DNA from 2 places in the Lysinibacillus sp. CNPSo 3705 genome. Region 2 is predicted to be linked to the other one. Evidence: riboswitches for the same ligand, from Rfam matches in the RefSeq annotation. Region 2 holds a riboswitch; the other holds the start of a gene.

Region 1 (16,600 bases), on a different contig from region 2:
CATTGCAGGAAGAAGAGGCAAATGAACAAGCAAGAACATCCGACGCGCGAAATCAAAGTGTACAATTTAGACAAATGCATAAACATTTATCACATCTCAACAATCGTCTAGATTCCATTGAACGGAAACTCAATCGATATTAACAAATACATACCCCATAAAAACCGCTACTTATAAAAAGCCGCGATTCTCCGTCATAAAAGAGAATCGCGGCTTTTTTTACTATAATATGATAATGAGCTTTCAGTCTTCTTCCCTTTTTTACAGCTATACATACCAATATTGAAGGAACGTCATCTATTGTACCAAGATAGAATTCGTTATTACCTAGTTTTAAATCCCCTTCAACACTATGCGCTGCCTCTCCACTGTTAAGGAAGAAATCGTGTTCAGTATCTTTTCGTTTGTGAAACCGTATACAATACAAAACGACACATTTTGTACAAAATTGCTTTCACACTCATTATATTGATATATTTCTATAATTTTTTCAAGAATATTGCTTAAAAATCTTCATAGATTAAAAAATGGGATCATTTATCCCGGCAAGAATGCTTTAGCGCAAAGGATTTTTTTACGAAAGCGTAGCACAGCACGGTGTTGGTCACCCAGGCGTTTCACAGAATGAAAGTTCTTATACCTGAGTCCCCCTATTTCATTGATATATGTGGACCCACTGAAAGAAGTTAAACAAGCCTTCGATTCATTGGAGATGAAGCATAGTGTTACATAGGCATTCAATTTCCCTTTGTGAATTATTTTTACTATACTTAAAGGAGAAATAATCGAGAGGAGTGTTAAGATGCAAGAAGTACAAGTAAAGACGTTGCAGGAATTATTGAATTCTTTCGCCAACAAAGACGTTTATATTCATCTTGAGACGACAAACGGTTCTTATGCAGCACACTATGATGAAAAATTTTTCAATGCAGGTGCTTTTATTCGCAATGCAAAAATCAACTTTGAACTTGCTAAAGTGGTAGATGATTCACCCCATCGTGTCGGATTAAAAATGGCACATGGCTGGGTTTATGCTCAAGGCATCACACATTTTGAATTAGATGATTTAGGCCGTTTATTAATGGCTGGACTAGACTATTCAGGTAAATTGGCGATTGCACTCGAAATTAGCGAAACGCCATTTACTTACTAAGGGGGACGACTTTTTGAATTTACAACCACAGCGTCATATTTTAATTGTTTACCCTCACCCAGATGATGAGGCTTTTTCAGTTGCTGGAACAATTGCCTATTATACAAAGAAAATGAATACACCGGTTACATATGCCTGTTTAACTTTAGGTGAGATGGGGCGTAATTTAGGAAACCCACCTTTTGCAACACGTGAATCTTTGCCAGAAATTCGACGTAAGGAGCTTGTTGCAGCAGCAGAGGCTATGGGAATACAAGATTTACGTATGCTTGGTTTCCGTGATAAAACGATTGAATTTGAAGACGATGAAAAAATGGTAAAGCTTGTTGAAGGTTTAATTGAGGAGCTAATGCCTTCTCTTATCTTTACGTTCTTACCTGGTTTTGCAGTGCATCCTGACCATGAAGCTACAGCACGTGCCGTAGTGGAAGCTGTTCGTCGTATGCCAAAAGCTGCACGTCCACAAGTGTTAGGTTGTGCCTTTGCAAATGATACGATCGAAAAAAATGGAGAGCCACATGTTGTCAACGATATACGTGAAATGAGGATGGATAAAATTAAAGCATTACAAGCACATGCATCTCAAACTGCTTGGATGATGCAAGAAACAGAAAAACGTGTTGATAACGGCGAGCCAATGAGTGAAAGCTGGCTTAATATTGAAAAGTTCTATATTGTAAATCCTGATCAATATGTAAAATAACAATAAAACGGTTCTGTCTTCTTTCTTCATTGAGAACAGAACCGTTTTATATTAAGCGACCCTCATCTTTTTTAAAAAATGAATAATGAAAGTTATTGAGAAAATAATAATTAACACCACAAAAAACATATAATGTGGAACGTGAATACCGATGACGCTGGCTAGCATTTTCAGTGCAATAATCCCAATAATAATGAATGCTGTTGCCTCTAATTCTGGTATTTTTTCTATAACGATTAAAAATAAGCCAGCAATCGTTCTCATCATTAAAATACCTAACATTCCCCCGATTAGTAATATCCAAATTTGATTGGATATCGCAAAAGCAGCAAAAATCGCGTCAATTGAAAAAGCAATATCCATCAGTTCCACAGAAATAACAGTTGCCCAAAAAGTTCCAAAAAGGCGAACCAACAGCCCTGTTTTTTTCATCTCTTTAGTACTATCCACTTCCCCTATCTGTAAGAAATGAGCAACACATAGCCAACCTAAATACAGGGCTCCTAGCAATTTAATAAACCAAAATTCTACCAAATAAACACCTATCCCGATAAATAAAAATCGGAAAAAATAGGCCCCCAACATACCGTACATTAATGCCCGTTTGCGTTGCTTGTTTGGCAAATGCTTTACTAGCACTGCTAATACAAGTGCGTTATCTGCTGAGAGTAAACCTTCTATTATAATTAGTGTTGATATTAACCCCCAAGAGACAGGGTCAGTTAAGATCTCTTTCCACATTTCCCAATTGAAAAATTGCATGTATGTAGATAGAATTCCTTGAATGATTTCCAATTACATACCCTCCTACTTGTCCTAAGGTATTCTATTATATGCTTGACCATTTTTGTTATGAGGAAATGTGTGCACCCTTTATTTCTACAAAAAATTCTCGCAAAAATTTAATTATTCTGCATTTTGTAGTTTCCTAGATAAAACAGACACCGAAAATTTAGAATTTACTAAAAATTAATAACAAAAAGCTTATAATATGTGCTATCATAGGTAAATGTTTTATACGTATACGGAGGATGAATATTATGGAAGCTGCTGACACTAGAACTGTGCAGGTAGAAAATATCTTGATTGCACATCATTTCTTAAAAGACGTAGTGGTGCATACGCCGCTACAAAAAAATGACTATCTATCCGAGAAATATGGAGCTACTATTTATTTTAAACGCGAAGATTTACAGCATGTACGCTCATTTAAACTTCGTGGTGCTTATTATAAGATTAAAAAAATTGAAGAAGAGGCTCGTAAAGTTGGCGTCGTTTGCGCGAGTGCGGGTAATCATGCCCAAGGTGTGGCCTACGCTTGTGCTCAATTGAAAATTCAGGCAAGTATTTTTATGCCTCAAACAACACCTAAGCAAAAAATTGACCAAGTGCGTATGTTTGGTCGTGATTATGCAGAAATTATTTTAGCAGGTGATACCTTTGACGATGCTGCAGAAAGCGCATTTGCTTACTGCGATGAACACGATAAAATCTTTATTCACCCATTTGATGATTTGGATGTCATTGCTGGACAAGGAACGGTCGCTGTTGAAATTATGAATGACATGGAAGAACCGATTGATTACGTGTTTGGTAGTATTGGTGGCGGTGGCTTAATGTCAGGTGTTTCTGCCTATGTGAAAAACCTTTCCCCTAAAAGCAAAATTATCGGTGTTGAGCCTACCGGGGCGGGCAGTATGAAGGCTGCTTTTGCAGAAGGCGGTGCAGTGGCACTTGATTGGATTGACAAATTTGTAGACGGTGCTGCGGTAAAGTGTGTCGGTAACCACACATATGACGTTTGTCGTCGCTACTTAGACGATATCGTACTAGTACCTGAAGGAAAAGTATGTACAACGATTTTAAATCTTTACAATAAACACGCTATTATCGCAGAGCCTGCTGGAGCATTATCAGTAGCAGCACTCGACTCCTACAAAGAGGAAATTAAAGGGAAATCAGTCGTTATCATCATTAGTGGTGGTAATAATGATATCGATCGTATGCAGGAGATTAAAGAAAAGTCTTTAATTCACGAAGGCTTACTTTACTACTTCATCGTTAGTTTCCCACAACGTGCAGGCGCACTTCGCCAATTCCTTACAAGTGTGCTAGGTCCAAATGATGACATTACAACTTTCGAATATACAAAGAAAAACAACAAAGAAAGTGGTCCTGCCCTAGTCGGTATCGAACTTGGCAATCGTGAAGACTTCGAAGGATTACTCGTTCGCATGGATGAATTCGGCTTCAAATACAAAGAAGTAAACAACGACATTCAACTATTTGGCTTACTCGTCTAATATAGAAAGTCACACTTGCTAAGTGAGTGTGGCTTTTTTTGCGGGAATAAAAGGTTTATCGAAACTTTTTTGAGATTTATCGAGACTTTTTTGAGGTTTATCGAAACTTTTATCTTGTTTATCGAAACTTTTCAAACGTTTATCGACATCTATCTTACAAGAGACACTATCTGACCGCACCGATAGTTTACGTCGCTTACATTTCATCTAATAATTTCGCAGGAATTATATATTTTCTATTTTTCTTTTCACCTATCGCTTCAAATTTTAACTTTTTCAATAAATAATAAACCGCCTTCTCTGAGTCAATATCAAAAAAATTACGAAACTGAGCATTTGTAATATTGTTGCTTATCATTAATCGAAAATCATGTAATGCGATTAGCATCGATTGATTATCAATCGATTGGCAATTGCTACAATGCCATTTCCCATGGATGTAACGTAGAACATGGTCAAAATGACAATGAGAGCATAGTGCACCTTTCTTCAATTCACCCACTTTAATATCTAGGGTCCATTGAATTGGTTTGTGCCTCGTTAAAATATGCGCCGATAATTCTCTCAAATCTTTTTCACTTAGACAGACTTGTTGATGCTGCTTGAACAGGTTATATATCCTTTCTGCCAAACCACTTACATGAATAATTGGCTGCGACAAGAAAGTCGACGCCATAATCATATTCGGATTTGCAGAAATGACTATATATTCAATAGCTATATGATGACCGCTCATTTGAAATAGCCGACGCAAAAACCTAGCATGGCGCTTCACTTGATCAAAGGGATTTCTAAAGCCATCTACTCTGCCATCAGACGTAATTCGAATAAATTGATGGTTATCTTTCATATATTCTACACGCCCAACGATATTTTTGATTTCCACTATTAAAATAAAATTCTGCGACATCAACAATGTATCCATTTGATGTATGGATCCACCTTCATCCTTAAGCGCAACATCGTGTAATAAATAATGCGTTTGCTCTAAATAAATACTTTGCCATTCTCGATCTACTCGTTGCTCACCTGCATACCCTGCTCTTGTTCTATTGAGCATATCTTGATAGTAAGTAGTTTTAGGGTGAGATTTCGGTAATCGCCTCTCAATCATTTCTAACACGCGTTGCTTCGATGAAACTTCCCGTTTTTTCAGTAACATAAGTTCACCTCCTTTAGTTAGATTATAATGCACTTCTTTTAACTTAACTAAATTTTCAGTTTTTTATTAACTTCTAAAAAACATCGACATCCAACGAAAAAACGCCCACACCTAGGTATGAGCGTTTTATATTATTATCCTAGTAGCGCACGGTCTGAGTTCATTTTCTCTCCACGGATGCGTTCGAACTCTGCCATTAAATCCGGGATGGTTAATTCATGCTTCCGATCCTCGCCGACCTCTAAAATAATTTGACCTTTATCCATCATAATCAGTCGATTTCCTAAATCTAATGCCTGTTGCATATTGTGCGTGACCATTAATGTCGTTAAGTTGTCTTTCTCAACTAAATATTTCGTAATACGTGTGATTAACTCTGCACGAGATGGGTCAAGTGCCGCAGTATGCTCGTCTAGCAATAAAATCGAAGGCTTCGTAAATGTTGCCATTAAAAGTGACAAAGCTTGACGCTCCCCTCCCGAAAGTAAGCCCACTTTTGCAGACAATCGATTTTCAAGATTTAAACCCAACATCTCTAACGATTCCTTGAAAAATTCACGACGCTTTTTATCAACACCGAAGCGCATGCCTCTACTCTTATTACGTGAGTAAGCTAATGCTAAATTTTCCTCAATCGTCATTGTTGGTGCTGTACCAGCCATCGGATCCTGGAATACTCGACCGATAAAGTGGGAACGTTTATATTCTGGCAAAGTAGTAACCTTATTCTGATCAATTGATACCGTGCCAAAGTCTGGTGTTAGCGCGCCAGAAATCATATTCATCATGGTCGATTTACCAGCACCATTACTGCCGATAATTGTAACGAAATCCCCTGGCTTCAAATGCAAATTAATTTCTGCGAGTGCAATTTTTTCATCAGGCGTACCTTCATTAAAAATCTTATTAATGCCGTTTAATTTAAGCAAGGCGCTTCCCTCCCTGCTCAACCGTCTTTACGTGTGTTCTCTCTGCTGCACGCTTCACCTTTCGTTTTCGTTCCTTACCCTTATTGATAAATTGTGGTAAAACTAACGCTATAATAACAATGATAGCCGTTATTAATTTCATATCTCCTGAATCAAGGAAATCTACTCGTAATGCTAATGCTAAAATAATGCGGTAAATGATCGCTCCAGCAATGACAGCGAGAGTTGTGCGCATAATCGTTTTTGTACCGAAAATTGCTTCACCGATAATAACAGATGCAAGACCAATCACAATCATCCCAATCCCCATACTGACATCTGAGAACTTTGAATATTGAGCGATTAAAGCTCCAGAAAATGCCACAAGTGCATTAGAAAGTCCTAGCCCTAAAATTATAAGTGTATCTGTATTCGCCGAGAAGCTACGAATCATGCGCTTATTATCACCGGTTGCTCGAATAGCCAATCCAACCTCTGTTTTTAAGAACCAGTCTGCAATGAACTTAATGATAATCGTAATGATTAAAACTACGATTATCGTACTCCATGTTGAAGGTAGTTGCTGAACGCCGAGGCCTTTTAATAGGTTATTTAAAGCAGTATCGATTCCTAAATTACTCCAAAACGCTTGAAACTTTGAAAATAAAGTCTCTGAATTTAATAGTGGAATATTCGGACGACCTATCGTATTTTCTGCAGTTGATCCCATAATGCGTAGGTTAATAGAATACAAAGCAATCATCATTAAAATTCCCGATAATAGAGGATTAATCTTTCCTTTTGTGTGAAGAATTCCTGTCATACATCCAGCAATAAATCCAGCAACAATTGCCACTAAAGTTGCTAAGATTGGGTGGTAGCCAAGCATAATCATTGTCGCTGCTGTAGCTGCCCCTGTTACAAAGCTTCCATCAACCGTTAAATCTGGAAAATCTAACACACGGAATGTTAAATACACACCAAGTGCCATAATTGCATAGATGATCCCTTGCTCCATCGCGCCAAATATTGCTAAAAACATAGTTCATCATCTCCTAATAATTTCTTAATAAATATAATTTCGCTCAACATCATAACTTGAGATTGATTTCTGGGGCGTCCGATAAGCCTGCGTTCCTCTATCGCTACTTCCTAAGGAGTCGCCTAGCCCTACTCCAATCAACTTTCAATATGAACCATAATTTTTAGTATTCTAATAAGATGAAACTAGAAAGGATTACCCCACCATAATTGGGATTAATGCAATGTACTCTATTCGCTCGTAACTATATATAGCGCTAATCCTTCCTCATAATATTCTAAAAAGTAGATAAAGCGGGGGCAGTTTTCGTTCTCCCCCGCTTCGTTCGATAAGATAATCATGTCGTCATTACTTTTCTAACAGCTCTGCACCCCAAGACTCCTTAATTTTAATCCCTAAATCATCCGCTACTTTTTTATTGATTAATAGTTTTAATTTTTGTGGGTATTGCGCTGGTATATCAGCAGGTGTTGCTTCACCTTTTAGAATCTTCACAGCCATTTGCCCTGCCTCATAACCGATGTCATAATATTCAAAACCATATGCAGCTAAGCCACCACGTGCTACTGAGTCAAGCTCTCCTACAACTAGTGGTAATTTATTAGAGTTTGCTACATCAATGACAGACTCAAGAGCCGAAACTACTGTATTATCAGTAATGATATAGAATGCATCTGCTTTACCAATTAATGATTCAGTAGCTTGTTTTACTTCTGCCGAAGTTGCCGCAGATGCCTCAACTACTGTTAGGCCTTGCTCAGCCATAACTTTTTTCACTTCTTTTACTTGTGCTACTGAGTTTTGCTCACCAGCGTTGTAAACCATACCTACTTTTTTCGCACCTAGTTCCTTTAAGAATGCTACTGTTTTTGAAATAGTCTCAGGATGTAAATCAATCGTTCCTGTTACGTTTTTCCCTGGCTTCTCCATAGATTCAATGAGCTGTGCGCCAACAGCATCCGTTACAGAAGTGAAGACAATCGGAATATCACTAGTAGCTGTCGCCGCCGCTTGTGCTGATGGTGTAGAGTTAGCAAAGATTAAATCTACGTTGGCACTTACTAGATTGTTTGCAATCGTCGTATTAAGACTATTATCTCCTTGTGCTATTTGCGGATCGTATTCAACTTTTAAGCCAGATTCTTCAATTGCTTTTTTGAAACCTTCAGTTGCAGCATTTAAAGATGGATGCTCAACAATTTGAGTAATCCCAATTTTAAATGTTTTGTCATCTGCATTGCTGCTCTCACTTGCATTATTCTTGTCGTTCTCTTTCGAGTCTGATGAACTAGATCCACTGTTACCACAAGCAGCAAGCATTAAAACTAATCCAAATAACAGGAACGAAAGCTTTCTTAAATTGCTTTTCACAAATAATCCCCCCAATATTATCTCTAATATTTATCACACTTTATCCAAACAAAGTGTGAACTTATCGCTATATTATCGTTATTATATAGGTTCGTCAATAACATTATGAATGTTCTGACTATTAATCTTCACAAAATATTTTATTTTTTCGCTTAATTTGTCACTTTAAACCACTAAACTACACTATTTCTATAAATTGATTTCTTTTTCTAATATAACAAAAGTTTTTTTGACAAATTTCGCGAAGTTATTTTTCTGCTATTGATTTTTCAAGTAATTTGTATAAAACCTAAAAACCCGATATTCCCCAAAATAAATGTCAGGCTGTCAAATTATTATATTTATTCACTATTACTTCTATAAGATATCTACTAACTGACTACTTTAGGGTAGCGGGATATCCGGGAAGTAAACGTGCGTTTGAGTAATGCCTTGGATGGCTGAATAAAATCACTCTCCCTTAATGTTTACATTTTGTTGCTAACTACATTGATCTCCACATTTCAGTCTCCTTTTTTACACTTAATGCATATGATGCAAATGAGACGAATGCTGCTTTCAAAAAGGAGGAATACCATGAACAATGAAGAAACCGATTTAAATCAACCTTCTTATTCACAAGAGAAACAAAATGGAAATATAGAGGATATTGACTCAATCATCTCTAATCTTTGTGACAGTCTATTTGCATTTGCTCTAGATTTTGCCTTAAATGCCTTGGAATATACAAAAGATTTAGATGGAGAACTAGAATATACAGATGAATTCAAAAAACAACTTGACGATATCATTTTTGAAATAGGAGAAATTAAAAATGTTTTAGATGAATAAATCCCAACGAGAGACCTCCTACTTCTTTAGCACCAAGGCATCCTCAGAATAGAAGTTTAAAAAAGCAGAGGTGTCTAAATGCAAAGCTTTCAAGATATGTGTACAAAATTTGCTCAGATTGCCAACGGAAAGGCTTCTATGGAACATGGTGTATGTTCCGTAAAACTTAATCGAAATCTTACTGTTACGATTCAAGGTCGCCCAAGTCGTAGTGCACTTCATGCTGGAATAACGTTCGAATCACTCGATATATACGGAAATGCACTTAACTTAGGTGAAGTTGTAGTACTTCAAGAAGAATTAACACCATTTGTTAAGGTACTTTCAGAAAATAATTTAATTATTAGTGCCGTCCATAATCACTGGATATATTCAGATCCAGTAATTTTATACGTTCATTTTCAATCAATAGAGCCCCCATTAATCTTCGCCCAAAAATTTGCTCAAGCATTTAGTGTTTTAAAAAACTACTGAAAACTACACTTGTTAAAAGAACTGCTTAGAACAGTTCTTTTTACTATGACCGTTTTTAATGTTCACGGTTGCTTCTCAGCTATAGTTCAGTTTCATTCATTCCATCTGTAATGAAGCAACTGTACAAGCCCTCTTCTTATGGATTCCAAATTCTAATCCCCACTAATGAGCACAACGAACAAGGGCTAAATATTACCTTTAGCACTATGAATTTCTGCGTTTTTTTTACTCATTGCTATTTACAAATAAGCATGAACATTGATATGATTGCATTTGCTTCACGTGGTTCGTAACCATCCCACGCAAAAAAACTAAGGAGAAATGTATATGAAAGTGAAATTTTTAACAACGAGTGGCATAATTGCAGCTCTTTACATCGCTATTACATTGTTAGTCGCCCCATTTGGCTTTACAGAGGTGCAGTTCCGTCTATCAGAAATGTTTAATCATCTAGTTGCGTTTAATCCACGCTTTGCCTTCGGAATCATTATTGGTGTATTTATCTCCAATCTATTTTCACCAAACGGCATTATCGATTTGTATTTTGGCGTAGCCCATTCGACGATTACTCTTGGATTGTTCATTCTTATTTGTAAATTTGTTAAAAATATTTGGGCACGTTTAGTCATTAATACATTATTATTTACTTGCACAATGTTCATCATTGCTTTTGAATTGAACATTGCACTAGAATTACCATTCTTCTGGACATGGTTAACTGTTGCTACAGGTGAATTTGTTGTCTTAGCGATCGGTGCACCGATTATGTATACATTGAATAAACGCTTAAACTTCAAAAATTTAATTTAACTGACGGATCTTAATAGATTCGTCTTTTTTTATTTCCTTGTTATTCTTGACAACATTCTGAAAATACTTTACAATTCTTTTCAATAAATGCTAAGAAAAAGAATAGTAGCAAGCGGGCGTACTTAAAGAGAGCTGATGGTTGGTGCAAATCAGTAGTACATACTTGCGAATGGGCTTTGGAGCAGTCTCATCAAATGTGAGGACGAATTTACTCCCCGTTACCGGAGTACGAAAGCGCGCAATATATGCGAATGAAGGTGGCACCACGGTTACTCGTCCTTTTTACAGAAGGATTGTAGTGACTTTTTTTATGGGAAAATTAGAGAAGAGGAGTCGAGAGAAGATGAGTATAGTAGTAGAGAAAAAAGGATATTTCGGTGAATTTGGTGGTAGCTTTGTTCCTGCTGAACTTCAAAATGTATTAAATATTTTAGATGAAAACTTCCAAAAATATAAAGACGATGAAGACTTTAATAAAGAGCTAGATTATTATTTCCATGAATATATTGGGCGCAAATCTCCACTTTATTTTGCTGAAAATTTAACAAAACAATTAGGCGGCGCAAAAATTTATTTAAAGCGTGAAGATCTTAACCATACAGGTTCACATAAAATTAATAACGTCCTCGGACAGATTTTATTAGCAAAGCGCATGGGTGCTAATCGTGTGATTGCCGAAACAGGTGCGGGTCAGCATGGTGTAGCAACAGCAACGGCTTGTGCAATGTTCGGAATGGATTGCACCATTTATATGGGTTTAGAGGATACAAAGCGTCAAGCATTAAATGTCTTCCGTATGGAGCTTCTTGGTGCAAAGGTAGTAGCTGTTGATAAAGGTCAAGGGCGACTAAAGGATGCTGTAGATGAAGCATTTGCTGACTTAGTGGAAAACTATGAGACGACTTTTTATTTACTAGGTTCTGCTGTAGGACCTCACCCATTCCCTTCAATGGTCAAGCATTTCCAATCAGTCATTAGCCGTGAAAGTCGTGAACAAATTATAGCAAAAGAAGGCAAGCTACCAGCAGCAGTACTTGCTTGTGTCGGTGGCGGCAGTAATGCGATCGGTGCGTTTGCAGAATATATTGCAGATGAAAATGTTCGCCTCATCGGCATTGAACCCGATAAGGCAGCTACATTAAATGAAGGAACACCCGGTGAATTACACGGCTTCAAATGTTTAGTATTGCAAGATGCAGATTGCAATCCACTACCAACGTATTCAATTGCTGCTGGACTAGATTATCCTGGAGCTGGTCCAGAGCATAGCTATTTAAAAACAATTGGTCGTGGAGAATATGTAACGGTGACGAATGAAGAAGTGCTTGAAGCATTCCAAGTGCTGTCAAAGGTTGAAGGAATTATTCCGGCACTAGAAAGCTCCCACGCAGTTGCTCATGCACTAAAACTTGCGCCAGCATTATCACCGGAAGAGAGCATTATTATCAATATCTCTGGCCGCGGAGACAAAGACGTAGAACAAGTATTTCAAATGTTAAGTAGATAAAAAGCGAAAGAGCGACTTCCCTTTGTGGAAATCGCTCTTTTAAATTACATCTGGAATCGGCCAGCATTCATAAAGATATCCAACACTAAAGGACGAAGAAAACTAAATTCTTCGTCCACTTTTAGGAATTTTTATTTAAGAACAGGCTTTTGTCTGTAGTTTAATTTTTAATTTATCTAGCATATCAACTGTCATTTTTGCTAGATCATACTGTGCTTTAAAGCCCCATTCTTTTTGTGCGGCTTCGATATTTAAAGAATTTGGCCAGCTATCTGCAATCGCTTGACGAACCGGGTCTACATGATAATTCATACGAAAATGTGGCAAATGCTTGTTAATTTCCGCCGCAATTTCAGATGGCTCGAAGCTCATTGCAGTGATATTAAAGGCATTGCGATGTATTAGTTTGCTACTATCGGCTTCCATTAAATCTACAATAGCTTGCAATGCATCTGGCATGTACATCATGTCCATATACGTACCTTCTTGAATATAAGATGTATACTTCCCTTGCTCGATCGCCTCATAGAAGATCTCTACCGCATAGTCTGTTGTACCGCCTCCAGGAGGAGTTACGTATGAAATTAACCCAGGGAAGCGTACACCGCGAGTATCTACACCAAAACGATTGAAATAATAATCACATAACAGCTCACCAGCAACTTTATTTACCCCATACATTGTTGTTGGACGCTGTAATGTATCCTGTGGCGTATTATCCTTTGGTGTCGATGGACCAAATGCGCCTATTGAGCTCGGCGTAAAAAATTGCAAGCTTAATTCACGCGAAACCTCCAACGCATTCATTAAACCGCCCATATTTAAATTCCACGCTAGCAAAGGATTTTTTTCTGCTGTTGCCGATAATAACGCCGCTAAATGCATCATTGTATCTGCACCAAAATCTTTCGCTAAATCATGCATTCTTTGTCCATCCGTCACGTCCAATACTTCAAATGGACCTTTAGAATGCTCAAGCTTCCGGATATCTGTCGCCAACACATTGTCCTCTCCATAAATACCACGAAGTTTTTCTACAAGCTCAGAACCTATTTGACCTAGTGCTCCTGTAACCATTATCTTTTCCATTTCTCCAAACCTCCACCTGTGAACAATTGTACTCTCCGAGGGTACAATAATATATAACCAAACATTGATTTAATAACACTTCTGATGAATTTCATTATAAAGTGTTCATATTAAAAATACAACCACAATATTTTCAATTTTAAAAAACAGAGCAAAGAATCCTTCACCAACAGTATATGAGACCTATAAAATATTGTGCTAGAAAAACATATAAAATACATATGTACAACTCAGGTGTACATTCAAGCAATATAAATTTTGTTTAATACTACTCAAAAAAAAGAACCTCCTTTGTTGACAAAGAAGATCCTTTTGTTGTTATTAAATACGGAAACGCTTTACGGCTATTTGTAAAACTTTTGATACCTTATGTAGCTCTTTAATATAATCATGGAATTGCTGCTGTGCGGTTAATTGATCGGCTGTTAATGTAGCTACATGTTTAGTGGATGCTGCATTCGTATCAGAAAATGAAGTTAACATTACCGCGTCTTCACTAACCTTTTTCGTATGGTTGGCAATTTCTTGAATAGTTGTAGATACTTCCGTTATATATGGCTTCATTGTATGTACTTTTTCTAAAATATGATCGAAGCTTGTTGCCGTATCTCCTGTAACCTGCACTCCCTTTTCAGTTGCGACTAACACACCCTCCATCATTTGCACAGCATAGTTGGAATCTAAATGAATATTTTGTACAATGGACGTAATCGTTTGGGTTGAAAGAACGGTTTGCTCTGCAAGCTTGCGAACTTCATTGGCTACCACCGCAAATCCTTTACCATGCTCCCCTGCCCTAGCAGCCTCAATAGATGCATTTAAGGCTAGAAGGTTTGTTTGCGCAGTAATTTTTTCAATTACTTCAACCATTTGATCGATTGTAGCTGCTCTCTCTACAAGATTAAAAATGGCTGTATTCGATTGTTCAACTGCGCGTTTAATGGCCTGTATTTGAGTTAAATTCGCCTGTACAATTTCCGTACCACTTTCTGCATCACTCGCAGTTTTATGAGCAAAATTTTCAACAACCTGCACTTTTTCTAATATTACTTGCACATTATTTAGCACTTCCTCTAGAGATGCTGTATTCGAAGCTAATTTTTTAGTAGAAGCAGCAGTTGAATCTGAAATAGACTGTACATCCTTTGCAATTTTGTGCGTCGTGTTAGACGATTTTTCGGAGGATTCCTGCAGTTTCCCAGTCATTTCTTCAACATCATGTGCACTTTTTGATACTGTATGAAGTAGTCTTTTCACCTCTGTTGTCATCTGATTATAAGACAATACTACCTCGCCCAGCTCATCCTGCGCCACATAACTGGCATTCGCTGTGAAATCTCCCTGCTCCGCACGCTTTAATAATGACTTCAATTGACGCGTTGGTATATTCACAGCTTTTGTTGCTACAAAACCTATACAGATTACTAACAGAACAACAAATAAACATACTCCCCCTAATAGCCAATAACCAAATTGCACATCTTTCTGGTATGCCTGTTGCTGTTCTTTAGCCCGCTGAACTAAATAGCTTTGAGTTTCTTCTAATAATGAATGACTTTGCTGGCTTACAGGTAAATAAGACTGACCATAAAATTGTTGCTGTTCTTTTTGGCCCAATTGTTTATAGTTATTGATCATTTCTACCTGCTGTGCTAGTAAAGTTTTAAATTTCTTCATCTGATGGTTCATCTTTTTATCGATTTCTAGACTTACTAAATGTTCTAAAGGCTGCTCAGCGTTTTTTAAAATGACAGTCATTTCTTGATAAGCTCCGGCTGAATCTACTAAATAATCTAATTGTCGTTGTGATTCCTCTAGTTTATTTAACCATCCGATCGGTACAAGTCCTTCAGTATAGCTTTCACTTGCATGCCATGACATTTTCCGTAAATAATCAACACTAAAAATACCTAGCAATACATTTGATAGTACACAAACTATCATCAGTATAAGTAACTTGTCCTTCACCATTATGTATCGAAAAAAATGCATCATCTCGGCTCCTTCTCCAACTCTTACCAATAATGATAGTATGAAGATTTAAAGCCAGTGTTATGTTTTTGTAAAGATTACACGAAATGTTGTGAAAATAATCCCATTACTCCTAATATAATCGGCGCATATTCCCCTCGAGGTAACATGATATTAGTCCCCATAAATGCCTTTAGGGACATACCAGTTTGATTCGGAAATTACCTGATGAAGAGCTTCGCTTTGCCCGTAACCTCCCACTGCTTTTCTTCCGTATCTAAATCAAACGTTATCTTAGTAACCCTACGAATTCACTCCAAATGTAAAATTAACAAAATAGCAAAATTGGTTATAACTTTTAATAATCATAATAATCATTTAACTTGCAACCTTCTGAATTTCCTATCGTTGTCTATTAATAGTATGGTTTATCAAGCTTCTGCTAAGTGTTTTTAGTACGAAAGCGAAGCGGCAGCGGCAATTGTTTTTTGCGCGAAAGCGGAGCGGCAGCGGCAATTGTTTCTGCGCGAAAGCGGAGCGGCAGCGGCAATTGTTTCTGCGCGAAAGCGGAGCGGCAGCGGCGATTGTTTCTGCGCGAAAGCGAAGCGGCCGCTAAGGCAAAATTACTCAAAAGGGAGGTGTGTGAATGTTACAGTTTAATAAATTAGATAAAAGTTTAGTTATTAGCTTGGCATTGCTCGGTATTATTAGTTGTCTCTTTGTTCATTCCAGTAGCACGGTGTTTGAGCAGTATACAAGCTCGTTTATTACAAAGCAATTTTTTTATTACCTAATCGGATTTTTAATTATGTTTGGAGTAGCAAAGCTTGATATCGAGCAACTAAAAAAGATTGGCTGGCCATTTTATTGGGCGATGGTCTTATTAACATTTGGCTTATTTATTGCACCAGAAAGTATAGCTCGGACTATAAATGAAGCAAAACGCTGGTACCAAATCCCAGTTTTAGGATCTATTCAGCCGTCAGAGTTTTTAAAGTTCGCGTTTTTAATCGTAGTCAGTAAGGTTATTGTTGCACATCGAGAGAAATATGAGCGCCCTACCTTTTTAACGGATATGCGACTACTCTTAATCATCGCTGTTATCACTCTTCCACCTACGCTTGCTGTTTACAAGCAACCAGATACGGGCATGGTCATGCTTTATATGTCGATGATTATACCGATGATTTTCTTTTCAGGTATACAAAAAAAATTACTTATACTCTTTACAGCCATTCCGGTATCAATTCTCAGCGTAGTGGTTATTCTTTATGTA
Region 2 (16,600 bases):
CCCTCTTTCAGCAAGATTTTTAGCGCTTCATACCCCATTAAAGAGTTTATTATTTGCCGTGATGAATGTAGATTTATGGAATATTACGTTAGAGGAAACTATTTTGTTAATGGAGGAAAGATTGTGTCAATGTATTGATTTTGGCAATACATTTTCAACAATTTATCATTTATATGAACCCAGCGTACAACCTTGAAAGGAATCAACAACAGCTCCCTTTCAACAAGCAAGTCAGTAATCCAAAGGAAGCAGACACAATGAAATTTGAAATTCAACATACAAATATTTTTCAATATGAGTCTGAAGTCGATCAAAGCTTAAATACAATCCGCTTAAAACCAAGGGGCGATGAGCGTCAGCGCTTACTATCTTATCGAATTGCCATCACTCCTTCATCTTTAACGCGTGAGCATACAGATATATGGGGCAATACGGTTGGCACATTTTATATACCTGAGCAGCATCAAGAGCTAGAAATTCAAACGACCTCTATTGTCAGCATTCAACGTGCACCATTTATTCATCGCATTCAATATTCACCAGAAATGCAGACAATTTTTCACTCGAAACTGTTTTATGAACATTATTTACCCTATTTAAAGTTTACACATTTTACGTTTATGACAGAAAATCAGTTAGAGGAAGTTTATCATGCAATTGGTCATGCTGAAAATCCTGTATTATTTTCATTAAATTTAATGCAATATTTATACTCGACTTTTGAATACGTTCCAGGTGCAACCGATGTTACGACAACTGCAAGCGAAGCCTTTTCTCTTAAGCGAGGTGTTTGCCAGGATTTCACACATGTCATGCTTGCAGTGCTAAGAGCTAAAGGAATTCCAGCACGCTATGTTAGTGGTTATTTATACGTCGATGAAAACTCTGCCTTGATCGGTGATATTGCAACCCACGCTTGGGTAGAAGTCATGATACCAGGAATCGGCTGGATTGGTCTCGATCCAACTAATAATGTAGAAGTGTTAGAAAATCACATTATTTTATGCATCGGCCGTGATTATTCCGATATAAGCCCTGTTGAAGGCGTTTATTCAGGTGGGAAACATGATTTAACAGTTAAAGTGAGCGTCAAAGCATTGAATCATTTATAAAAACGGTATAAATTAAACCCCTGATTTTCTACGCCAAGCAGAAGAATCAGGGGTTTTAGTAAGATGATTTTAATCTTGAATTTTGCAGTATATCAAAAGAATTTATCTAGGTATCATTTTTGATCATGATACAATACCCATTTCTTTTCCTATTTCCTTAATTTTATTTATGACTACATTGAGTTGCTCCATTGTATGTGTAGCCATCACTGTAATTCGCAACCGGCTTGACCCTTTTGGCACAGTTGGTGGTCGAATCGCTGGAATAAAAACACCTTCATCCATTAATTTCTCAGAAAATCGCATAGCTTCATGGGCATCACCAATAAGAAGAGATATAATTGGCGTTTCCCCTCCTTTAACTACAAAACCTGATTCCACCAATTTCAAACGTAAATACTTAGCATTACTCAGCAATTGTTCCCTTCGTTCGGGTTCATGTTGAATAATGGAAATTCCTTCTCGCGCTGCTTCAATTGCACTTGGAGATAAAGCTGTTTGGAAAATAAAAGATCTAGCGCTATTCAGTAAATAGTTCTTTGCAATGGACGACGTCGCTACAAAGCCACCCTCTGCACCAATCGCTTTACTCAACGTGCCAACTGTCAAATCAATTTCATCTTTCAATCCAAAATAATCGGCAGTACCGCGGCCATCATTTCCTAAAACACCTGTCGCATGTGCATCATCAATCATTATGTAAGCATTGTATTTCTTTGCTAGTGCAACTATTTCGGGAAGTGGAGCGATATCACCATCCATACTAAAGACGCCATCTGTCACAATAAACTTCTTTCCATCTCCATGTGATTTCCTTAGTTTTTGCTCTAAATCTACCATATCCGCATGTTCATAAACAATTGTCTTTGCTGTACTAAGTCGACAACCATCTATTATACTCGCATGATTCCAAGCATCAGAAAAAATTATGTCCCCTGCCTTCATCACACTCGAAATCACACCAATATTCGCTAAATAACCACTGCTGAAAACAATGGCGGCTTCAGTCTTTTTCAAATCCGCAATTTCACATTCAAGCTGTTCATGAATGACGAAATTTCCAGTTGTTAATCTCGAGCCACCTGCCCCTGTACCGTATTTACTAATACCTTCAAATGCTTTCTTTCTCAACCGAAAATCTGTTGCAAGACCTAAATAGTTATTAGATGAAAAAAGCAAAAATTTCTCACCATTCATGATGATCTCGCTCTCATTGCCATTGGAAAACGAACGTAATTTTCTTGTCAATCCTTTCTCTTCTATTAATTGTAGTTCCTGCTGAAACCACTGATCCATTTTTTAATCCCTCCTAATGAGAACCGGTACGCTTTCTAAATAGTTTATAAAAGATGCTAGTTCAACCTCATCTGACACAAAATAAATACGCCCTCCGCTCTCGCAGCCTTCCCTTTTTAACGGTGTAATTCTGACATAACCAATGGCACGATTACTTACATATCCAGTGACGTAATCTGGATCATCAGACCAACATAATTCTGCAATTGTAAACGGAGAATTTGCCACTTTCGTCGCCAGAGCCAACGCTTCACGGACACGCTCATTCAGCTCCCCATTACCGTCTTGCCAATCGATTCGTGATACTCGAACACCCTTCTCCCCCCGATTGTCAAGCCGTAAGCCGGTTTTACTATTTAAAATAATTGCGCCACGGAGGTTTTGATGACTATTAAGTTGGTGAAAAGCAACATTCAATGCATGCTCCGAAACACCTAAGGAGGTTAGTATCTTTCTTGCCTCACTATGGGCCTTTTCAATTGAACCGGCCTCAACTGTGGTAATTTCTAAAGGCGGCAAATACTGTATCTGATTATGTGCAATTTTTTCAACGGTAATTTGTATAAAGTCAGCATCACCACGTGAATGATTACTTGCTTTGTTCAATAACTGCTTTACAATTGGCTCTATCTGAGATTTACTACCTATCCGTTCACCACCAGATATATGCTTTTCCCCTAGTTCAGGGCTTCTCTCTGCCGCACGCATGCGAATGCTATAACACGTTTTTAACATGATTATTACCTGCTACTTTCCTATTTATTGTCTGTAATATTTTCGTTATAGGATAAACACTAACAGCTGTGATTACCATACCTGGAATAGCCAAAACTACTAACGGTAACAATGGAGTTCCTAACGTAAAAGCCAAACCAAATCTAGCAATCGTTGTGCCAATTGGGCCTGCCAAAACAAGTACCGGAATTGAAGTCCCAAATAATACAATAAGTAGGCCTACAGTCAATCGAAAAATGAAGGAAATCTCCACATTTAAGATCGAGTGTATACCTAGTAAAAATAAGATTAAACTTGCAATGATCCCCGCTAGAAAATACCGCTTAAATCCAAATACCGCTGCAATCGCAACGGCAATAGGTGCTGATAATTGAAAGTCAGACCCAGGAAAACCTGTTGGAATTTTAAACATGCCTGTAACGATAATAAGACAAGCTAGCAATGAAATCTGCGCAAGATCATATGTAGAAAACTTTCGAATCATTTTATTCCTCCATCTTACTTTTTAAATACTTGATGTCATTGCCTCCTATTCTCTCGATTTGAGTTAACCTTCATTAATATTAAGTTAACACAAATAAAGATAGGAAAGTAGATAAATTGGTAGGAATTTTTATTATTTGTGAAAATGAGGTTTTGTTAATGATCACTAGGAGGTTACAAAATGAAGTTCGTGTATCTCAAACTAGATACTTTTTTCAGATTCCGTATGTAATTGTCAAAATAATAATGTACATTTTTGCTCGTCTAAACATGTACACTTTCGCTGATTAACTACGTTTCTTTACAAGTGTGTGAATAATTACAACTTGACACGGAGCCTCTACTCGCATGATTCGCTAGGCTAGAACCCAGCTACATCAATGGCTAGCCGATGCTATTATGCTCGCCACTCCTGTAAAGTTGTAATATACAAAGGGAGTCAAAAATGTAATTGGTTAAACAAGCATTTTTGTACATATTTATTTCAACCTTTATATCCGCATCGGCATGTGAACACCTGCACTTGGCTAGTTACTACTGCTGTCTTCACGATTCAACTATTTACTCTATAGCTTATATACATGTTGGAACGTACAAAAAAAGTATAGGCCAAATTAACCTATACTCTCACACCTTCCCAAGTTATAATCTTTTCCCTTTCGATTTGAAGGTTTTTACAACACGTATTTGATGGAAGTCAAATAAATAATGATAACATCATACAATTTCGACACACTATTTATACACCTCTTTTATTCCCCCAAACGAGGGTATGCAACTGTGGTAGTACTTTGACATCTCTGAATTCCTCATCGTTTATCACTCTATCAATCAGCGCATGATAGTTATCCAACAAATGGAGTATCAATTGAGAATTATCAGTCGTTGTGAGATCATCATTACCGACTTGGAGATAAAAGGGAATCATTGGATATCGTTGGTGAATTTGTTTAGCATATTCGTAATCTCCTTGATTAAAAACGACTACTTTGAGAGATATATGATGATTACTGTTGCGATTTTTAAGCTTTTCGAACATATTAGAGAGCATCGAATAGTCTGTGGTCATTCCAGAGCTAGGTGGCTTAGGTGAGATTGTCAGTTCATCAATCTCATACATCCATTTTTGCCATCTACTTCCCTGTGTTTCCACCCCGACCTTAATGTCGTTTTCTTTTAAAATCGCAATAAGTTCTTCCAAATTTTGATGGAGTGCAGGATTGCCGCCTGATATCGTGACAAATGAAAAACCACTGCCTCCAAGGCGTTTCAACTCAGACCAAATCTCTTCTGCTGTCATTTGGACGATAAGATGCTTTCCGCTACCATCCCACGTAAATGATGAATCACACCAAGAACAGGAATAATCACAGCCTGCAGTTCTCACAAACATAGTCTTCTGGCCAACGACCATTCCCTCGCCTTGAATCGTCGGTCCAAAAATCTCGATAACAGGTACCTTACTCAACTTCCATCCACTCCCGTCTAGCTTCGGCATAGCTTGTCGGAGTTTCATATAGTCTGATAAACTCTACACGCGCACCGTTATATCTTTGTTCATCAAGCAAGGCCTCAGTCAATTTTTCGTAAATCCAAACAACAATGTTCTCTGCCGTCGTATTCATGGGTGGCAGCGTTTCATTTAAATAACGGTGATCCAAATGAATTTCTATTTTTTGTTTCCATATTGCTTTTATATCGCCAAAATCAATCACCAAACCGCGTTCATCTGTGTATCCACTCAGTCCTAATACTACGCGATACGTATGACCGTGCAGGTTTTTACATTTCCCCTCATAATTGTGTAAATGATGAGCCGCATCGAAAGTAAATTCTTTGCTTATGAGTACACGCTTTGCATGATAGTTCAATTGATTTCTTTGAATATCTTCATCTATTTTTTGGAGTTTATCGACGATTATAAATTCTGACATGCCTTAAGACTCCTTCCTGAAGCTCAAATACTCATCAAGCCCTTTATTTCGCAGTTTACATGCCGGGCATTCACCACAGCCATCTGCTATTACACCATTATAGCAAGTCAGCGTTCTTTCCCGAATAAATTCAAGTGCCCCAAACTGATCAGCTAGCTCCCATGTCTGTGCCTTATTCAGCCACATCAACGGTGTATCAATCACAAAGGAATCATCCATCGATAAATTTAACGTTACATTCAAGGATTTAATAAAAACATCTCGACAATCCGGATATCCGCTAAAATCCGTTTCACAAACGCCAGTGACAATATGCTTAGCTCCTACTTGACTCGCTAAAACGCCCGCAAATGAAAGAAAGAGAAGATTTCGACCAGGTACAAAGGTCGAGGGAAGCTCACCATTTTCTCCGTCATCTACTTTTATGTCTTGTCGTGTCAACGCATTCGGAGCAAGCTGATTCAGGAGTGACATATCTAGAATGTGATGCTTAACTCCGAGCTCCCGAGCTATCTCGTTCGCACATTCAATTTCAAGACGATGCCTTTGACCATAATCAAAAGTAACAGCCTCAACTTCTTCAAAACGTTCTTTTGCCCAGAACAAACAAGTTGTACTGTCCTGACCTCCACTAAATACAACAATTGCTTTTTCCTGCTTCATCTAGAAAAACTCCCTTATATCGATTTTTTTAACGAATATTGTGTGCCTTAGTATCAAAAAGTTCAATTCAATTACGGCTTCGGTAACTTCGGTAAAACATAAAAAAACCTCCTTGTAAAATGTTTCCCAACACTTTTCAAGAGAGGCATTACCAATCATTCTATTAAAACATAAGTAAAAACATAAAAAAAAAGCCACGTCCAATATGGACATGGCATTATTGTCATGTTTCCATAGTTTTTTATAGAGGGTATTTGCTATGAACCTCTCCCGATCTAGTCCGGGCATTCTTTTCAATATAATACAAAAAATAGTATGAAACGTCAATTGTATTTTTCTTCTCTGGAAAAACCACTGTTATATAGTACACTAATCACTTTGCTGAGATTTAATTCATTCACAATATAGTCATATTACCTCAATAAATCATAATTCCATTGTCTAGAACAGATTTATTTTGCACCTGATTTCCTAAAATATATAGTTTTTTTAAATTAGGCAAATTCACTAATGGCTCTACATTCGAAATGGCGTTATTTTCCAAGTGAAGCACCTCAATTTGGTGCCATTTTTCCATAAAACTCAATGATTGTAGTGAACTATCTTGGATAGTGAATGAATGCAGAGCTGTAAGGCCAACAAAGTAAGGCATTACCTGATCAACTTCATGTACCCAATCACCATTATCTATTCGGAAGGATACATTATTCAAAGTTAAATGTTCCAATTTGTTGTTGCTAAATGAATTTTGACTATTAAATTGGAACTTACACTCATAACAATTTAACGTTTTTACATGCTGTAAATTGAATAACTCACTCGTCTCTTCATAAAAAGTGGTCTCTTTTAAATTTATTGTTTGCAGATTAGGTAGACGATTTAAAGAACGGATCCCTATAAAATCGCCAGACTCCATTGCTGTAAGTTGTTCTAGCTGTGGGTATTTCAATAATTCAGCTCCATTCAAATACGACTGTCCCCCACTTATATCAACAGTTAAATCTTTTAAAGCAGGTGCCTCTAACTTGGGTAAGAAAGTATTTTTTAATTCCGCTTTTGTTAAATGGGGTGCTACAATCGGTGCTATTTGGCCACTATAACCAGTTATCGATAAATCGGTCAGTGAAGTCAGGCTGCTCACGATATCAAGCAATTCTAATTTATAAAGAGAAGCTAAACGCAACTTTGTCAATGAAGACTTATTTCTAAGACGTTCTACATTCGTAATATCTATATTTTCAAGATCAAGCGTTTGTAAATTAGGCATGTTTTGTATAAAATCAAGCGTTTTTAAGTTTTTTACTGCTGTAAGTTTCAAATTTTGTAATTGATTCAGTGAATAGAACGAGCTAAAATCTGTTGCTTCACTATAATCTATTGCTAACGACTCTAAATCAGTTAATAACGACAACCACTTCAAATCGTTGGCAAATTTTATAGACAATGATTTTAACGGCAGTTTATTCAGCAGTGGGAAATCTGTAACCTCCTCGGTGTGATACGAAATTTCAAGTGATTGAAGATTAGGAAATTGTAATAGTAAAGCAAGTTCATCATTACTTCGAATTTGAATAGAGAGCTCTACAACATTGGACTTATCGCTAAAATAGTCAGCAATTTTACTAAATGATTCATTAAAGCGGCCTGTATAACTTTTTAATCCTTCCAGATGTCGGAAGCTTACATTTTCACTTTGTGATATTTCATAATCCCCCATCAGATTCAATACCGTCAAACCTGTAAAGGCTTCAAAATCTTTTTGTTCAATTTTTTGTGTATTTAATAGCTTATCCATAATAATATAGGTAGAAATTTTGGCTTGCTTATTTGTAAACGGATCGTCAAGACTGTAATCAAAATGCCATTGATCTTCAGAATAGTATGCCTTCAAATAACGGATACTTGCGATTTCTTCTTTAGACGGCATTGCTTCACCTTTATCAAAAATATCTTTTAAAAAGAATAAAAGAACTTCGCTTTCTGGCATTTTCCGAATAGGTATTTCCTTATGTTTATCAAATTCTGTTTGATTGCCACTCAAAAGAAAATAGCCAAGAAATGCACAAAGGAAGACAATCGGTATTATTAAAAGCGCTTTTAAATTCGTTTTTGGACGTGTATCTTTATGCGCAGAAGTTGTACCATAATAATTATTAATCGTCTGATCAACATAATAAACTTTATTTTCTTTCAACATTATTTCAGTTTCACAATAAGGACATTTGAATGATTGTCCCTCTCTATATTCAATTTTTCCATTACAATTCGGACAATTTAATTTAATGAATTCCACTGGCAATCCCCTCTCCAGCTCTACTTTTAATTAAGCTTAGTTGTCCGAAAAATAATTGTCAATATACCCATTAAATGTTTCATCACCAAAAGTTGTGGATGACTACTTTTGTTAAAACGTCTACTATGTAAATAGTTGACCTTCGTTCCGACTGGGCGACTCCTCGGGGATTAGCAATAGAGGAACGAAGGCTAAAAGCATCACATCCTGTGATAACGCCTTCGTGACCAACATCGTGTTGGCCCGAGACCCAAATGCTCTTATCTGTGCGAAAGCGAAGCGACAGCAACAAATGCTCTTATCTGTGCGAAAGCGAAGCGACAGCAACAAAGCGCCCAGTCGGAACGGAAATCAACCACACATTTTGGTAATAATCCTATTAAATACTAATTATCTTCTACCTTAAGACCTACAAAAAAGTCGCCCATAAGGCTAACAGGTTCTGTTTTCTAGTACAAACTTAAAAAAACATTATAAAGTTTAACAATTTTCATACGATTTGGTATCCAAATCACATTAATAAAGCTACATTATAGAAATTTCTATAACGATGCGAATACTTAATCTTCTTTTCGCTCGAATTAGTTAATGTGATAATTTAAATGGAAGGAACTATTCAACTTACTGGGCAGGTTAGCGGAAGAAGGAATTTATCTATTTGAGTAGAATATACTAACTATTAAAGCTAACAAAAAATGTTAATGTGAAAGAACTTTAATGTTGCCACAATTTAATAGCTCCTTCTATAACTTTCACATTTACGTACTCTATTGATAAAAAGAGAGGTAAAAGATGAATGATAAGACGAAAAGAATTTTATTTTTTTCAGCAGGTACATTAACCTTATCCACATTATACTTATTCACATCAGGGCATTTTAAATTCTTTATACCCTTCTTGTTTATTACTGTTACAACTTTAGTATTATTTTTACTAAATGAAATTAAAAAAACTTAACGCAAAGGAAAAACAAATATGAAAGAAGTGGTAAACCTAGAGTATTGTTTTCTATTATGGTTCGAAAAAAGAACTTAATATGAGTAAATTGGAGGGTAATTTATATTGATGATAGAATGGCCTCGAAGGAAAATTATTCTGATAAAATTAGATACTTGAATATACAAGGAATTTTACTTTGAGAGAAACTCCCAGATTTAAGTCGAAGTGATTTGAATTATTTACCAAATTAGCAGTTCAAACACGATTGGTTCTCTTTTTTCACATATTACAGCGATTGAGTTTGTTCATCAGATATTTTCATTAAAAAATCAAACTTAAATGAGTACTTGGAGTTGGACAAAAAAGGTACTGCATTTGCAGTACCTTTTAATATGCTAATTAATTGTCTTTTTACCCTGCGATTTTGCTTTTTGTACTTAAAACAGAACCCATAAGGCGAATTTTTTTGTTTATTCACTTTTTTATACAATAAGTTTAAGCTTCTGGTTTATATTCCTCTTACGTAAGAGTAAGCTTTTACGTTTAAAGGTTTATTCATCGCGATCAAGTGCTTCTTTCACAAATGTAGGAAGTGCGAATGCACCAACGTGTAAATCTGTATTATAATATTTCGTTTTTAGAGTAAATTTGTCCCAAGCATCTACTTGAATATCTTTAATTGGATGTAATGCTTTTGAAGCAAATCCGAATAGCCAGTGTCCTGATGGATACGTTGGCATATGGAATTGATATACGCTTGCGATTGGGAAAATACCTTTAATTTTTTTATGTGCTTTACGCATGTTTTCTGCATACTCCGTGAAGTATGGTGATTCGTGTTGGTTAATTAAAATTCCTTTTTCATTTAATACACGGTAGCATTCTTTATAAAAAGCTGTTGTAAATAAACCTTCACCGACAGAAATTGGATCAGTAGAATCTACTAATATTAAATCGAATGATTGATCCGCTGCGTTTTGAACGTAAGCTAAGCCATCATCGAAAATTAATTTCATACGAGGATCCTCTTCGACACCAGCAGCTGTAATTGGAAGGTATTTTTGGCTTAAACGGAATACTAACTCATCGATTTCAACCATAACTACTTTTTCTACTGATTCGTATCGTAGTACTTCACGAGCAGTACCACCATCACCACCACCAATAATTAATACCTTTTTTATATCTGGGTTAGTCGCGAATGCTGGGTGTGTAATCATATCGTGATAAACGAACTCATCTTTTTCATTAACCATCATCAAACCGTCTAACGTGAAGAAAGTACCAAACTCTTCACTTTTATAAAAATCGATTTTTTGGAACGGAGATTGTTCACTATGAATCTCTTCGTTGTATCCGATTGAAAATTTACAGTTATCGCTCCATTGTTCTGTATACCATTTCATTAAATCACGTCCTCTAATACTTCTTGTTTCACTAAAATTGTATCAATTTCTTGTTCTGCAAATTGGCGAATTTTATCTGCCATTCCACGTGGTACTTCAAATGATTCTGTCTTTTTCGCTTGCAGTTTTTGTTCTAAATATTCTGCTGCCTTCCAAGGACTTACTGAGTCGCCACAAGTATAAACATCTACAGAGGCAAATCCGTATTCTGGCCAAGTATGAATCGTTAAATGGGATTCAGCAATAATTACTGCACCCGAAACACCATATGGGTTGAAATGATGGAAGCAAGATTCTACAATTGTTGCCCCAGAATAGTCAGCAGCTTCATTCATAAACTGCTCAATTAATGCATTTTGCTCAATAATTTCACTTGGGCAACCATAAAATTCAATTAATACGTGTCTTCCTAATGTTGATAATTCAATGCTCATTTATTTGTCTCCCTTACGACTGTAATATAGTTTTCTTCTTTCGTTTCGAACAGAACATTCCCAAAATTAAGAAAATAGAAGTTATATAATTCTACTACTTCCTCTGATATAACTTCACCAGGGATAATTAGTGGTATTCCCGGTGGATAAATCATTAATGAATCTGCACTAATTCTACCTACCGCATCATAAATTAACATTGTTTCTGTTTCAGCATTACACGCCTGTTGCGGTGTCATGGCTAATTTATTAATGTGATTCGCTGTCACATAAGCTGACTGAATCGCATCTTTTTTTGCATGATTAAGTTCAATATCTTTTAATGCATGTACTAATTTACCGATTGTTTCATTCGTATCAACATGACTAATGACTGCCATTATGACATATCCTTCAGCAAGTTCTATTTGAATGCCGTACTGTTGTTTCAATATTGTGTAAACTTCGAAACCAGTTAAACCGAGATCGTTCACACGAATAACAAGTTTCGTCCAATCATAGGATTGATTAAAATTTTGTTGTACATAGTCAGCTTTTAGCACTTCATAGCGTGAATTATGTTCAATTTCTTCAATTGCCGTATCAACAATTGACTTTAATTGGCTATAACGTTGTTGTCCATACACCGCTAATTCTCTTCGTGCTACATCTAAAGAACTCATTAATAAATAATTTGCACTCGTCGTTTGCAGCATATTTAATACTTTTTGCAAATGCTTCGAATCGATTCGTTTTTCTTGTAGCAATAGAAGCGAACTTTGTGTTAATGAACCCCCTGTTTTATGCATACTGACCGTTACTGCATCGGCACCAGCACTAATGGCATCGTTTGCATCAGGTAAAAATGTTAAATGCGCTCCGTGTGCACTATCAACAATAACTGTTACATTTTGTTCATGTGCAAGCTTACAAATTTCTTGCAGTTGATTCATCGACCCAAAGTATGTTGGATACGTTACAAGTAAAGCTTTCGCTTGTGGATTTTCTGCAAGTGCCACTTTTACATTTTCAACTGATATTCCGTGTGCAATACCAAAATGTTGATCAACTTCAGGTTGAATAAATACTGGTTTTGCTCCGCTTAATATAATGCCGTTCATCACTGATTTATGGCAGTTGCGAGGTACGATCAACGTATCCCCCTGTTTACATGTCGCTAAAATCATCGCGAGAATACCTACAGTAGTGCCATTTACTAAAAAGTAAGCGTAGTCTACATTAAACGCTTGTGCAGCTAATTGTTGAGCTTCTTTAATAACCGATTCCGGATGACTTAATAAATCAAGTTCCTTCATCGAGTTTACGTCCATTCTTAATGTCATTTCTCCAAGCGTCCATTTTAATGGGTTATCATGTAGCCCCATTTTATGACCAGGTACATCAAATGGCGTAACATCTTGTTTAGTATAATTGACTAAAGCTTCAAATAATGGCATGCGGTCCTGAGTGGCTAAAAATTCCGCTGTAGCCACTCGATCTTGCACGCATTGCATTATTGTCCCATAGCAACTGTTAAAAGTTGCTCTATTTCAGAAACTTTGTCTGTTTTTTCCCAAGTTACGTTGACATCACTACGTCCAAAGTGACCATAAGCTGCAACTTGTTGATATTGTGGTTTACGTAGATTTAGCATGTTAATAATGCCAGTTGGCGTTAAGTCGAATAATTGACGAATCGCTTTTAAAATTTCTTCTTTCGCTACTTTTTCTGTACCAAATGTTTCTAAAGCGATACTAATTGGTTCACTTACACCAATTGCATATGATAATTGGATTTCACATTTATCTGCCAAGCCTGCTGCAACAATATTTTTTGCAACGTATCGCGCTGCGTAAGCCGCTGAACGGTCAACTTTTGTACAGTCTTTACCAGAGAATGCGCCACCACCATGACGAGCTGCGCCGCCATAAGTATCAACAATAATCTTACGTCCTGTTAAACCTGCATCTCCGTGTGGTCCGCCTACTACGAAACGACCAGTTGGATTAATTAAAATTCGGAAGTCCTCATTCATACCAAATTGCTTCGCAACAGCTTTAATTACATTTTCTGTAACGTAATCAATGAATGCTACTCGGTCAAAATCATCATCATGTTGGATTGACATTAAAACAGTATCAATTTTAGGTTGCATACTATCCGTATAATCAATGGTTACTTGTGATTTCATATCTGGTCGAGCCCATTTGAATTGACCATTTTTACGTAACTCAGTTGCACGTTTGACAAGCATATGTGCCATTTCAATTGCTAAAGGCATATAGTTTTCAGTTTCATTCGTCGCAAAACCGAACATAATACCTTGGTCACCTGCACCTACTTCTTTTGTATCGCTTGAAGAATCAACACCCATTGCGATATCAGGAGATTGCGTATGTACTAAAACTTGTACATTGCAGTTATGACCATCAATGCCGAACTTATCATCTGTGTAACCAATGCCGATTAGGGTATTACGGGCAATTTTTTCGATATCTAGTTCTGCTTTTGTAGTGATCTCTCCACCAACAATTACTGTGTTTGTAGTTGTGAATACTTCACATGCCACACGTGATAGCGGATCTTGCGATAATGCTGCGTCTAATACTGCATCTGAGATTTGGTCTGCAATTTTATCTGGATGTCCTTCCGAAACAGACTCCGATGTGAATAATACTTTTTCTGACAATTTTAACTGCTCCTAACAATTATAGATTTTTAGGGCATAAAAAAAAGCTCACCCAATTTTAAGGAAAGCTTCGAATACTATCAGCTGCTGTTCCTCTTATTGTTCACAAAAGTTTAATTTTGTGCTCAGGTTCGGCCCACTGGATTTAATTCATAATGAACTAAATTGTTTGGCCACCGTATCTTCGACCCCTCGTCTCAACGGTTATTAATAAGAGCTATATTATTATGCTGAGACTCATATTAAGTCATAAACATTTGAGTGTCAATTTATTTTTTTATAATTAATCGCTATGAAAATTATTCATTTACTCTTTTGACCTAAAAATTACTAAGTGTAACGTTTTGCAATGAATTAATAATTATTATAAAAAATGAATAATAATGCACTCGGAGGTATTTTATATTAATAATAGAATGAACTCCTATTAAATTTGCTAATAGATACGTCAAAATAACATATTGTACACATAAAAAAATTCAGATCATCGAGGAATATATAGGAATTTTTTAGGACTTTTATTGATAGAAATCATTAAAATTTCTATAATTCAGAATATTATTTTTGGTCAGTTATAAGAAGCCCCTGACGATTCTTTCAATCCTATATGGTGTGTTGATCGACTAAATTTTAACTATAATTGTTCCACTAAAATATTTTTTCTCTTTACAACCACTATGGCCCTCAAAGCTATGGATGAGAATTTCATTTGTCTTAGCGAAGGCTGATTTAATACTCTTCCCTCCTACTATTAATTATTTGATGCAAATAATTATCTACAAAGTATTTTACTGGCTTGTTGATAATCCTTTTTATAAATACCATTGACAGAAAATTCAGACTAGATATATAATTTTTGGTATTACCACTGTATTTAATTTGTATTACCACAAAGCAAAGGAGGCGAGGATGTGAAAGAAAAGGAACGCTCCTCAGATAAAATTGAAACTGAATTAATTAGATCGATATTGGCTGGCGTTTATTCTGTAGGAAGTACTTTACCGCCGGAAAGAGAGCTTGCCAAAAAATTGGGTGTTGGTCGACCAACTATTCGGGAGGCTCTTCAACGTTTAGGAAGGGGTGGATGGATAACAGGGAGAAAAGGAATGCCTGCGGTTGTAAATGATTATTGGCGCAATGGGAATCTAACGACGCTTGTTAATATTATTGAGAATCATCATACCATTACAGATGAATTTATCATGTACTTATTAGAATTAAGAAGTTCTTTGGCTCCGACTTATATTCGTGATGCTGTCACGTTTAATCAGCCTAAAGTAGTTGCTCTTCTTGCCAATCTAGAGCGCCTTGAAGATAGTGCTGAAAGCTATGCAGCATTTGATTGGGATTTGCAAAAGAGATGTGCTGACCTTGCAGTCAATCCAATCTTTCTACTCATTTTAAATAGCCTCGATTCCATTTATATGGATATGGCAAAAAGATATTTTTCTGAAAAAGAACATCGTGTGTTGTCCTTCAACTATTACCACGACTTATTAAACGCTGCATTAAAGGGAGATGCAATGGAAGCAGAAAGGCTGTCTACGTCAACCATGACGAAAAGCTTAGCACTCTGGAAAGATAGATAAAAATAACGAATACTGGAGGCGTGATAAATGAAATTGAAATATTTTAAAGAATATTTTTCCTATCCTGATATATTAATCATGACCTGTCTATTCCTTATTAGTTTTGGATTGATGATACTACATTTAACGTCTATCGGAATTTTAGGTGTTTTTATTCTAGGAATGATTATGTATTCCTTGGCTGAGTATGTTACACACAGGTTTCTTTTTCATCTGAAACCACCAAAAAGTGCATTTTTGTTAAAAATGCTTAAACGTTTACATTATGACCACCATTCAAAGCCGAATGAATTACATTTATTATTTTTACCTTTATGGTATAGTGTGCCGAACATTGCAATTGCAGCAGCCATTTTTTATATTTTTTCATCTAGCTTTGTAATGACAAACGCATTTATTGCAGGTATCATGCTCTTTTTATTATTTTATGAGTGGAAGCATTATATCGCGCACCGCCCCCTTCGGCCAATATCTCCATGGGGACGTTGGATGAAAAAAGTTCATTTATGGCATCATTTTAAAAATGAAAATTACTGGTATGGTGTTACGAACCCAGCCTATGATTTTATCATGGGTACCTATAAAAAACAAAAGGATGTTGAGCAAAGTAAAACTGCTAAAAATTTAGAGAAACGCGGCGACAACTAGAAAAAATAGAATGAAAAAATATGCCTTGTAGGAGGCACTTTAGGAGCGATTGAGAAAGTATGACAAAAGGACTTGTGTGTTATTTTACTCACAAGTCCTAGATGAGAATAGTCCTCTACTTACTTAAATTTCTCCGTATCACCTCGGTCTGCTTTAATAAACTAACCTTATTCAGCGTTCTCATTACAATTGAATCTTAAAGTTTTTTTGTATAATAGTATCGCTTACCCGTTAGCGGATAATCATTGAGTACAAATTCTTCTTTATAGCCTAGCTTCACGTAAAAATCAGGTGCTTGAAAACTAAAAGTATTGAGGAAGGCATATTTGCATCCTCTATTAATAGCAATCTTCTCAGCTTTACGCATCAATTCCGTACCAATATGCTGTCCACAGAGTTT

The links. A riboswitch is a leader RNA that binds a small molecule or an ion and turns the genes downstream of it on or off. The one in region 2 is predicted to bind preQ1.
Region 1: another riboswitch for preQ1. It lies ahead of PVA17_RS17025 (QueT transporter family protein); the one in region 2 lies ahead of queC (7-cyano-7-deazaguanine synthase QueC).

What each region holds. Positions count from the first base shown of each region.
Region 1 covers NZ_JAQZSD010000043.1:1,187-17,786, forward strand. The annotation lists gene PVA17_RS16970 (hypothetical protein) at 1-143, shown strand, start outside; gene PVA17_RS16975 (YojF family protein) at 803-1,153, shown strand; gene bshB2 (bacillithiol biosynthesis deacetylase BshB2) at 1,167-1,856, shown strand; gene PVA17_RS16985 (TerC family protein) at 1,908-2,651, opposite strand; gene ilvA (threonine ammonia-lyase IlvA) at 2,897-4,159, shown strand; gene PVA17_RS16995 (nuclease-related domain-containing protein) at 4,356-5,321, opposite strand; gene PVA17_RS17000 (ABC transporter ATP-binding protein) at 5,456-6,250, opposite strand; gene PVA17_RS17005 (ABC transporter permease) at 6,243-7,271, opposite strand; gene PVA17_RS17010 (ABC transporter substrate-binding protein) at 7,620-8,642, opposite strand; gene PVA17_RS17015 (hypothetical protein) at 9,219-9,473, shown strand; gene PVA17_RS17020 (DUF1259 domain-containing protein) at 9,552-9,947, shown strand; PreQ1 riboswitch class I at 10,224-10,268, shown strand; gene PVA17_RS17025 (QueT transporter family protein) at 10,275-10,757, shown strand; T-box leader at 10,841-11,041, shown strand; gene trpB (tryptophan synthase subunit beta) at 11,101-12,264, shown strand; gene PVA17_RS17035 (L-threonine 3-dehydrogenase) at 12,400-13,353, opposite strand; gene PVA17_RS17040 (methyl-accepting chemotaxis protein) at 13,675-15,348, opposite strand; gene PVA17_RS17045 (FtsW/RodA/SpoVE family cell cycle protein) at 15,971-16,600, shown strand, end outside.
Region 2 covers NZ_JAQZSD010000029.1:7,346-23,945, forward strand. The annotation lists gene PVA17_RS13465 (alpha-E domain-containing protein) at 1-196, shown strand, start outside; gene PVA17_RS13470 (transglutaminase family protein) at 258-1,112, shown strand; gene bioF (8-amino-7-oxononanoate synthase) at 1,236-2,408, opposite strand; gene bioW (6-carboxyhexanoate--CoA ligase) at 2,412-3,143, opposite strand; gene PVA17_RS13485 (hypothetical protein) at 3,124-3,627, opposite strand; gene queE (7-carboxy-7-deazaguanine synthase QueE) at 4,366-5,094, opposite strand; gene queD (6-carboxytetrahydropterin synthase QueD) at 5,087-5,560, opposite strand; gene queC (7-cyano-7-deazaguanine synthase QueC) at 5,564-6,223, opposite strand; PreQ1 riboswitch class I at 6,451-6,497, opposite strand; gene PVA17_RS13505 (leucine-rich repeat domain-containing protein) at 6,642-8,516, opposite strand; gene speE (polyamine aminopropyltransferase) at 10,007-10,861, opposite strand; gene speD (adenosylmethionine decarboxylase) at 10,861-11,295, opposite strand; gene PVA17_RS13520 (aminotransferase class I/II-fold pyridoxal phosphate-dependent enzyme) at 11,292-12,788, opposite strand; gene metK (methionine adenosyltransferase) at 12,788-13,963, opposite strand; gene PVA17_RS13530 (GntR family transcriptional regulator) at 14,875-15,552, shown strand; gene PVA17_RS13535 (sterol desaturase family protein) at 15,580-16,200, shown strand; gene PVA17_RS13540 (GNAT family N-acetyltransferase) at 16,397-16,600, opposite strand, start outside.